Regions from separate parts of the Metabacillus sp. B2-18 genome, predicted to be linked through region 2. Evidence: riboswitches for the same ligand, from Rfam matches in the RefSeq annotation. Region 2 holds a riboswitch; the other holds the start of a gene.
The links. Region 2 has a riboswitch for S-adenosylmethionine ahead of mtnK (S-methyl-5-thioribose kinase). Riboswitches for the same ligand answer to the same signal wherever they lie in the genome.
Positions count from the first base shown of each region.

Region 1 (3,766 bases), 600 kb from region 2:
AGCTAAATCTAAAACACTTGATGAAACATTAGGTTCATTAATTATCGCTTTACAGTCTGTACCAAGTATTGTTTGGTTACCTTTAGCGATCATGTGGTTCGGGTTAAATGAAGCAGCTGTTACGTTTATTGTCGTTTTAGGTGCAACACTTGTGATGACGATTAACATGAGAACAGGGATTAAAAATGTGCCACCACTTTATATAAAAGCAGCACAAACGATGGATTATAAAGGCTTGAGCCTGTTCTGGAAGGTCATGATTCCAGCATCTATCCCTTATGTTGTAACAGGAATAAGACTTGCTTGGGCATTTGCATGGAGAGCATTAATGGCCGGTGAATTATTAAGTACAGGTCCTGGTCTTGGATATAAATTAAAATTTGCATCAGATTTTGGTGATATGAGCTTAGTACTCGCCATTATGATCATGATTATGGTCATTGGTGTTATTGTCGATTTACTCTTTTTCCAACGTATTGAGAAAAACGTAATGAAAAAATGGGGATTAGATAGTTGAGGATTTTTTTAATAAAAGCAATTGGTATGTCACCAATTGCTTCAAATCTCACCTCTGACTTCTGACTTCAAGCGTAAAATAAGGTATCAAAGTAAAAGGTTATTTTTAACTTACAATCATTATTCAAAATGGAGGTTACATCATGAAAAAAGGACTTTTATTTGCAATTATTTCAATTTTATTAGTAGGTGTCCTTGCAGCTTGTGGAACTGGTGAATCATCAAATACAAGCGGTAGCGGGAGCACAGAAGAGGTTGTGATTGGATATTTCCCAAACATTGACCACGTACCAGCTATGATTTCTAGAGAAAAAGGTTATTATGAAGAAGCTCTTGGAGAAAACGTAAAAGTAACATACAAAACGTTCCCTGACGGAGCAGCGTTTATGACGGCTTTAAAAACAGGTGAAATACAAGCAGGACTAGTAGGACCAGGTCCAGTTATGAACAACTATGCAAATGGAGCAGACGTGAAAATTATTGCAGGTGCATCTTCAGGTGGTACTGTTGTTGTTGCATCAGCAAAAAGTGGTGTTCAATCAGTTGAGGATGTTTCAGGTAAAACGTTCATCACACCTGGTGTAGGTTGCACACATGATGTTCAAATGGAAACATTTCTTAAAGATTTAGGAATTACATCAGCACGTATTGGTGGAACTCTTAAACATGTAACTGGTAACCCAGCTCAATACGGTGCAATGTTCGAATCAGGTAAAGTAGATCTTGCTGCTGTTCCAGAGCCGTGGGCATCACAATTAGTAAATGACGGTGCAAAAGTAATCGTTGATACAGATGAAATCTCATATGGTACAACATTACCTAACACAGTGTTAGTAACAAGTGGAAAACTAATTGAAGAAAATAAAGAGCTAGTAGCTAATATCGTAAAAGCACATGAGCAAGGCGTTAACTTTATTAACGAAAATCCAGAAGAAGCACGTGATATTGCAATTAAAGCTATCAAAGACATCACAGATCAAGAATTAGACCCAGCGATCGTTGACAGCGCGTGGGAGCGTGTAACATACACTACAGAAGTAAACGCAGATGTTGTTCAAGAATTTGCAAATTCTTCTTATGAATTAAAATTCCTAAAGGAAAAACCAGAATTCAGTGATCTAATCGACACTTCATTCTTAACGAAGTAGGAATCTACCGTGAAAAAAATACTATCAATTGTAATTGCTGTTCTAGCGTTGGTAGGCTGTTCTCAGTCTATCAACCTGGAAGAGCATTTTTCATTAAATGGAACTGTAGAGCCACTGGAAGCCGTGAATCAAAACGGAGAAGCTGTAAGAATGTCTGACTACGAAGACAAAGTTTGGATAGCTACGTTTATTTTTACAAATTGTGATACTGTCTGCTCGCCAATGACTGCTCACATTGCTACACTTCAAGAGCAGTTAAAAGATGAAAAAGCAGAAGCAGAGTTAGTTTCCTTCAGTATTGATCCAGAACATGATACACCTGAAGTGTTAAAAAAGTTTGGAAATCAATTCGGTGCTGATTATGAAACTTGGAACTTTCTAACAGGCTATGATCAAGCAGAAATTGAATCTTTTTCTAATATAAGTTTCTTAGCTCCTGCTGCAAAACTTGAAGGCTCAACTCAATATGTGCACAGTACCTCGATCTTTCTTATGAAAGGTAGTCAAATCCTTGAGCAATACGATGGAGTATCTGACGTACCATTCGAAAAAATTATCGAAGATATCAAACTATTACAATAATTCTATTGCATTCTCCACTTGAATAAGGTACAGTAATAAAAAGTTAAACATTTTAAAAATTTCATATATTTCTTATCAAGAGAGGCAGAGGGACTGGCCCTATGAAGCCTCAGCAACCGGTTCATAACGAGTGAAGATCTGGTGGTTGATGATAGATAAACTCTAAGTAAGTTTTTTACAGCACCGACAGGAAATGAAAAATGAATGGAACAAAGCGCCCTTGTTTGTTACAGGCATTTTTCATTTTCTGTCGAGGCTTGCAGAGCAAGCCGCAAGCACTTGCGTGCTGTGAAAAACTACACAACACTAATTATATGAGTTTACTTATTTAACAACACCATACCAAGACTTCTGCGAGTGCCAAGGTGCTAAATCCAGCAAGCCACACCAGCTTTATGCTTGAGAGATAAGAAGAAGCGCACTTTAACGACACAGTCTTCTTCTTAACGGGGAAGACTTTTTATTTTGCTTTTTTAAGACATGTACACTTTCTCTCATGTACATAATCATTAAATTTATATCTTAGGAGTGACAAACATGAGTAAACGTATCGAAACAAAATTAGCACAAATCGGCAACCGCAGTGAAAATGTAACAGGTACAGTTAACCCGCCAATTTATTTATCAACAGCCTATCGTCACGCAGGTATCGGTGAATCAACTGGATTTGATTATATCCGAACAGGAAACCCTACAAGACTATTAGTCGAAAAAGCGATTGCAGACCTTGAGCATGGCGACCGCGGCTTTGCCTTCAGCTCAGGAATGGCTGCCATCCAAACAATCATGGCCCTCTTCCAAAGTGGAGACGAACTGATCGTTTCTTCGGACCTTTACGGTGGAACATACCGTCTTTTTGAAAGAGAATGGAGAAAATACGGATTATCATTTCAATATGATGATTTCACAAATCCAGCTGAAACGGAAAAATTGATCAATGAAAACACAAAAGCTCTATTCATTGAAACGCCAACAAATCCATTAATGCAGGAAGCGGATATTAAAGAGCTAGTAGGAGTTGCGAAAAAGCATAACATACTCGTGATTGTTGATAACACTTTCTATACACCAGTTCTTCAAACGCCAATCTTAGATGGAGCGGACATTGTCATCCATAGTGCAACAAAATACTTAGGAGGGCACAACGATGTTCTTGCAGGCTTAGTTGTTACGAAGGGGCAGGAACTAAGTGAAGAATTCTTCCAACACCAAAACGCAATTGGTGCTGTTTTATCACCATTTGATTCTTGGTTGTTAATGAGAGGGATGAAAACTTTATCACTTCGTATGAGACAGCATCAGGAAAATGCTCAAAAGGTAGCGGCATTTTTAGAAGAGCATTCTGATGTACTTGATGTCTTATATCCAGGAAAAGGTGGAATGCTTTCATTCCGTTTACAAGATGAAGAATGGATTAATCCGTTTTTGAAAAATCTTAACACGATTTGCTTCGCAGAAAGCTTAGGTGGCATCGAAAGCTTCATCACGTACCCAGCAACACAAACACATATGGATATTCC
Region 1 covers NZ_CP088245.1:966,972-970,737, forward strand. The annotation lists gene LPC09_RS05085 (ABC transporter permease) at 1-517, shown strand, start outside; gene LPC09_RS05090 (aliphatic sulfonate ABC transporter substrate-binding protein) at 660-1,664, shown strand; gene LPC09_RS05095 (SCO family protein) at 1,674-2,246, shown strand; SAM riboswitch class I at 2,316-2,401, shown strand; gene LPC09_RS05100 (methionine biosynthesis PLP-dependent protein) at 2,784-3,766, shown strand, end outside.
Region 1: linked by a shared signal. The riboswitch ahead of LPC09_RS05100 (methionine biosynthesis PLP-dependent protein) and the one ahead of mtnK (S-methyl-5-thioribose kinase) in region 2 are both predicted to bind S-adenosylmethionine.

Region 2 (3,766 bases):
AAGGAGCAAGTGCTGTACCATACTTAGCAGTTGCTATGGATCCTGCATTACAAATCGTCATTATTCTGTCTCCATCTTTGAAAACGCTCAATGCATGTTCACCAATTAATTGACAAACCTGTTCATCTTCTTTTTCAATTAAGATGGCTTCTTTAAGGATTGTTGATTTTGCTTCATCTATCGTTTGAGCATTTGCCACACTTTTCATAAGTCGATCTAGTGCCCAAAATAAGTTTACAGCAGTTGGTCTTGAGCTAGCCAGATAATCATGATTTTTTTGTAAATTTTGATAAAACTCTTCAAGTGATTTTGATTGATCCTGCAATGCTGCTAGAGCTAAACCATATGCTGCAGTTATTCCGATAGCAGGAGCACCTCGAACTTTTAAAGATTGAATAGCTTCCCACACATCTTCAATGTTTCTTAATTCAAGGTATTCTGTTAATTGTGGAATCTTTTGTTGGTTTAATAAAGAGATATAATCTTCCTTCCAGATGACGGAACGAGGAATGACAAAATTTTCGTTTAACATTGTATGAAAAAAACTCCTTTTAAAAAAATGTGCTCAACCAGTATTAGAATATGAAAAGTTTTTTATAAACATTTGTTTTTAAATTACTGATAAAGCAGTTTGGTTAACACGGTTTCTAATTTGTTGCGTGTTTTTAATTGCTTTTCTATTTACAATAAGATCTCTGCCAAGTTTTAAGGCAATTTGCTTTGTTGATATTTTCTTTTCATATGGTTCAATTGTGTCAAGGTCAGCTACATGGGCTAGGCCAATGGATCGTCGGATTAATTCGCATCCTGCATAACCAGTAGCTTCTTCAAAGATCTGTTCTAAAACATAACCTAAGTAGCCATCTAAATTCGTATAAATTTCTAAACCATCATTTTCCCATGCTTTTGAAAATTCTTTTACAAACACATTCCAAGTCGTTTCAATATGGTGGAAAAGAATTTGTTGTTTTTTCGGTTCACGAGATAGTGCATTAAAAACTAAATTTGCAAATACTTGACCAACATCAAAGCCGATAGGGCCGAAGTAAGCAAACTCAGGGTCAATGATTTTTGTTTCTTGTTCATCCGCAAAAATACTTCCAGTATGCAAATCACCATGTAAAAGTGCTTCAGCTTTTGTTAGAAAGATTTGTTTTAGTTTAGCAACTTCAAGTTTTAATTCATGGTCCTGCCAAATTTGTTCTACATCTTCTTGAAGCTCTGGTTCATAATCGTTTGTTTCATGATCGAAGAAAGGATCAGTAAAAATTAGATCTTCTGTTATTTTACAAAGATCAGGGTTAATGAATTGTTGAACCAAAGATTTTTTATAATGTTGATCCATGCCATAGTCAGATGTATAAAACAGTGTTTTAGCAAGGAATTCCCCAACATGTTGAGATAAAAGTGGTAAATCTTTTCCGCTAATAAAGGCTGCTCTAGCAATTTCAAGATGTGAAAGATCTTCCATAATTGTTATGGCCAATGACTCATCTGAATAGAACACTTTTGGTACATATTGTGGAACAAATTCAGCTTGTTTAAGAAGTGCATTTGTTTCGATTCTAGAACGATCAAGAGTTAGTGGCCAGCTTTCACCAACTACTTTCGCATATGGTAATGCTTGTTTAATGATGATGCTTTCTCCGTTTTCTGGATCTTTCACTTTGAAAACTAAGTTTAAATTTCCATCGCCAATTTCATTACATGTTAGTTGACTATTTTCAGGAAGCAACTGCAATTTCTTTGCTAAGGCAATTGCTCCGTTTTCAGTTAGTGGTTCGTAAACAGGTGATTTTTTATGTGCACACATTTATTTATACCTCCAATTAGTTGTTTTTGGAGGCTTTTCTAAAATAAGAAAAGCCTCTTTCCAGATTGAAAGAGGCTTGAAGTCATTGCTTCGCACCTCTCATCTTTCAGAAAGATATTCTTTCTGATGGAATTAGCACCGTGCCCAACTGGAAGTTCCAGGTATTATTTCACATAGAATGAAATATGGTCGGTTGCTGCGGCGTCATTGGGCCAAGTCCCTCTGCCAACTCTTGATAAGAGATTTTTTAGTAAAACATAAGTATATGTTTAACATATTAAGTATTCAAAAAATTAATGCTTTTCTAGAAAAATATATTGCTTGATTAGGATATTACCAATGATACTTTATCTTTGTCAATACATTATTGGGAATTGCCTAAATATTTGTGAAGTTTTTTATTGATAGTATTGCGGTAGACGGTCATCAAAGATTGGGATTTGACTGCGGACCTTTTTAACAACTTCAGCATCTAATTTGGCCGAAATAATTCCGGCTTTTTCGGTTGCTTCAGCTACGATCTCACCCCATGGGTCAATGATGAGAGAATGTCCTGCAAATTCATTATTAGGATCAGATCCAGCACGGTTACATGCTACAACATAACATTGATTTTCAATTGCTCTGCTTAGCAATAATGTTTTCCAATGATGCAGTCTTGGCATTGGCCACTCAGCTACAACAAATAATACTTCTGCACCTTCTGTTGTATGAGCGCGTATCCATTCTGGGAAACGAATATCGTAGCAAATAACTCCTGCACTTTTCAGTCCATTTATCTCAAACAAACCTTTTTCAGTTCCGGCCGCTAAATAATGATGTTCATCCATGAGCTTAAATAAATGAAGTTTGCTATATTCATGGATAAACTCACCATTATTGTTCACAATATACATCGTATTTGTTACGCTATCCTTGCATTTTTTTGCAATAGAGCCACCTACAAAGTGAACATTATACTTTTTTGCTAAGTTACTTAGGAATGTCTTTGTTCTTTCGCCATCATGATCAGCAATTTCATCTAGGCGGGTTAAATCATAGCCAGTTGTCCAAAGTTCAGGAAGAACAATGATGTTCGGGTTCTCCTGTTCTACTGCTAATGCTACTTTTTCTTCTACTTGTTGATAATTAAAGTCAGGATCACCAAATTTAATATCAAGTTGAATACATGCAATGATAGGTTTCATTTTTTAAGTCACACCTTCATTTATAAATTTTACTTTACAAGTTGATTCTAACAATATATGATTTGTGACTAGAATTTCAAGAATTTTTTGAGTAGGTGTAGAAAATGAAAGTTTTTGAGCAATCCCATTTATTAAATACATTACCGAAGCAGTTTTTTGCCAATCTTGTTGCAAAAGTAAATACAATTGTTGAGCAGGGACATGATGTTATTAATTTAGGACAGGGTAACCCTGATCAACCAACACCAAAACATATCGTTGAAGCAATGGAGAAAGCTGTTAGAAATCCTCAATATCACAAGTATTCACCATTTCGTGGTCAAATGTTTTTGAAGGAAGCCGTCGCTACCTTTTACAAAAGAGAGTACGGAGTGGAGATAGATCCTGCTAGTGAGGTAGCGATTCTATTTGGAGGAAAGGCTGGGTTAGTTGAGGTTCCGCAATGTTTGTTAAATCCTGATGATGTTGTTCTTGTACCAGATCCTGGATACCCCGATTATTGGTCTGGAGTCGAGTTGGCACGTGCTAAAATGGAAGTTATGCCTTTATTAAGCGAAAATCAGTTCCTGCCAGATTACAAGAGCTTGTCTAGAGATGCTGTAGAAAAGGCGAAACTTATGTTTTTGAATTATCCTAATAATCCAACTGGTGCTACGGCAAATGAAAGTTTCTTTGAAGAAACAGTTTCATTTGCAAAAGAAAATGATATCTGTGTGGTTCATGATTTTGCATATGGAGCAATTGGCTTTGATGGAAAAAGGCCTCT
Region 2 covers NZ_CP088245.1:1,563,850-1,567,615, forward strand. The annotation lists gene mtnA (S-methyl-5-thioribose-1-phosphate isomerase) at 1-532, opposite strand, end outside; gene mtnK (S-methyl-5-thioribose kinase) at 611-1,813, opposite strand; SAM riboswitch class I at 1,910-2,055, opposite strand; gene LPC09_RS07865 (carbon-nitrogen family hydrolase) at 2,212-3,000, opposite strand; gene LPC09_RS07870 (pyridoxal phosphate-dependent aminotransferase) at 3,105-3,766, shown strand, end outside.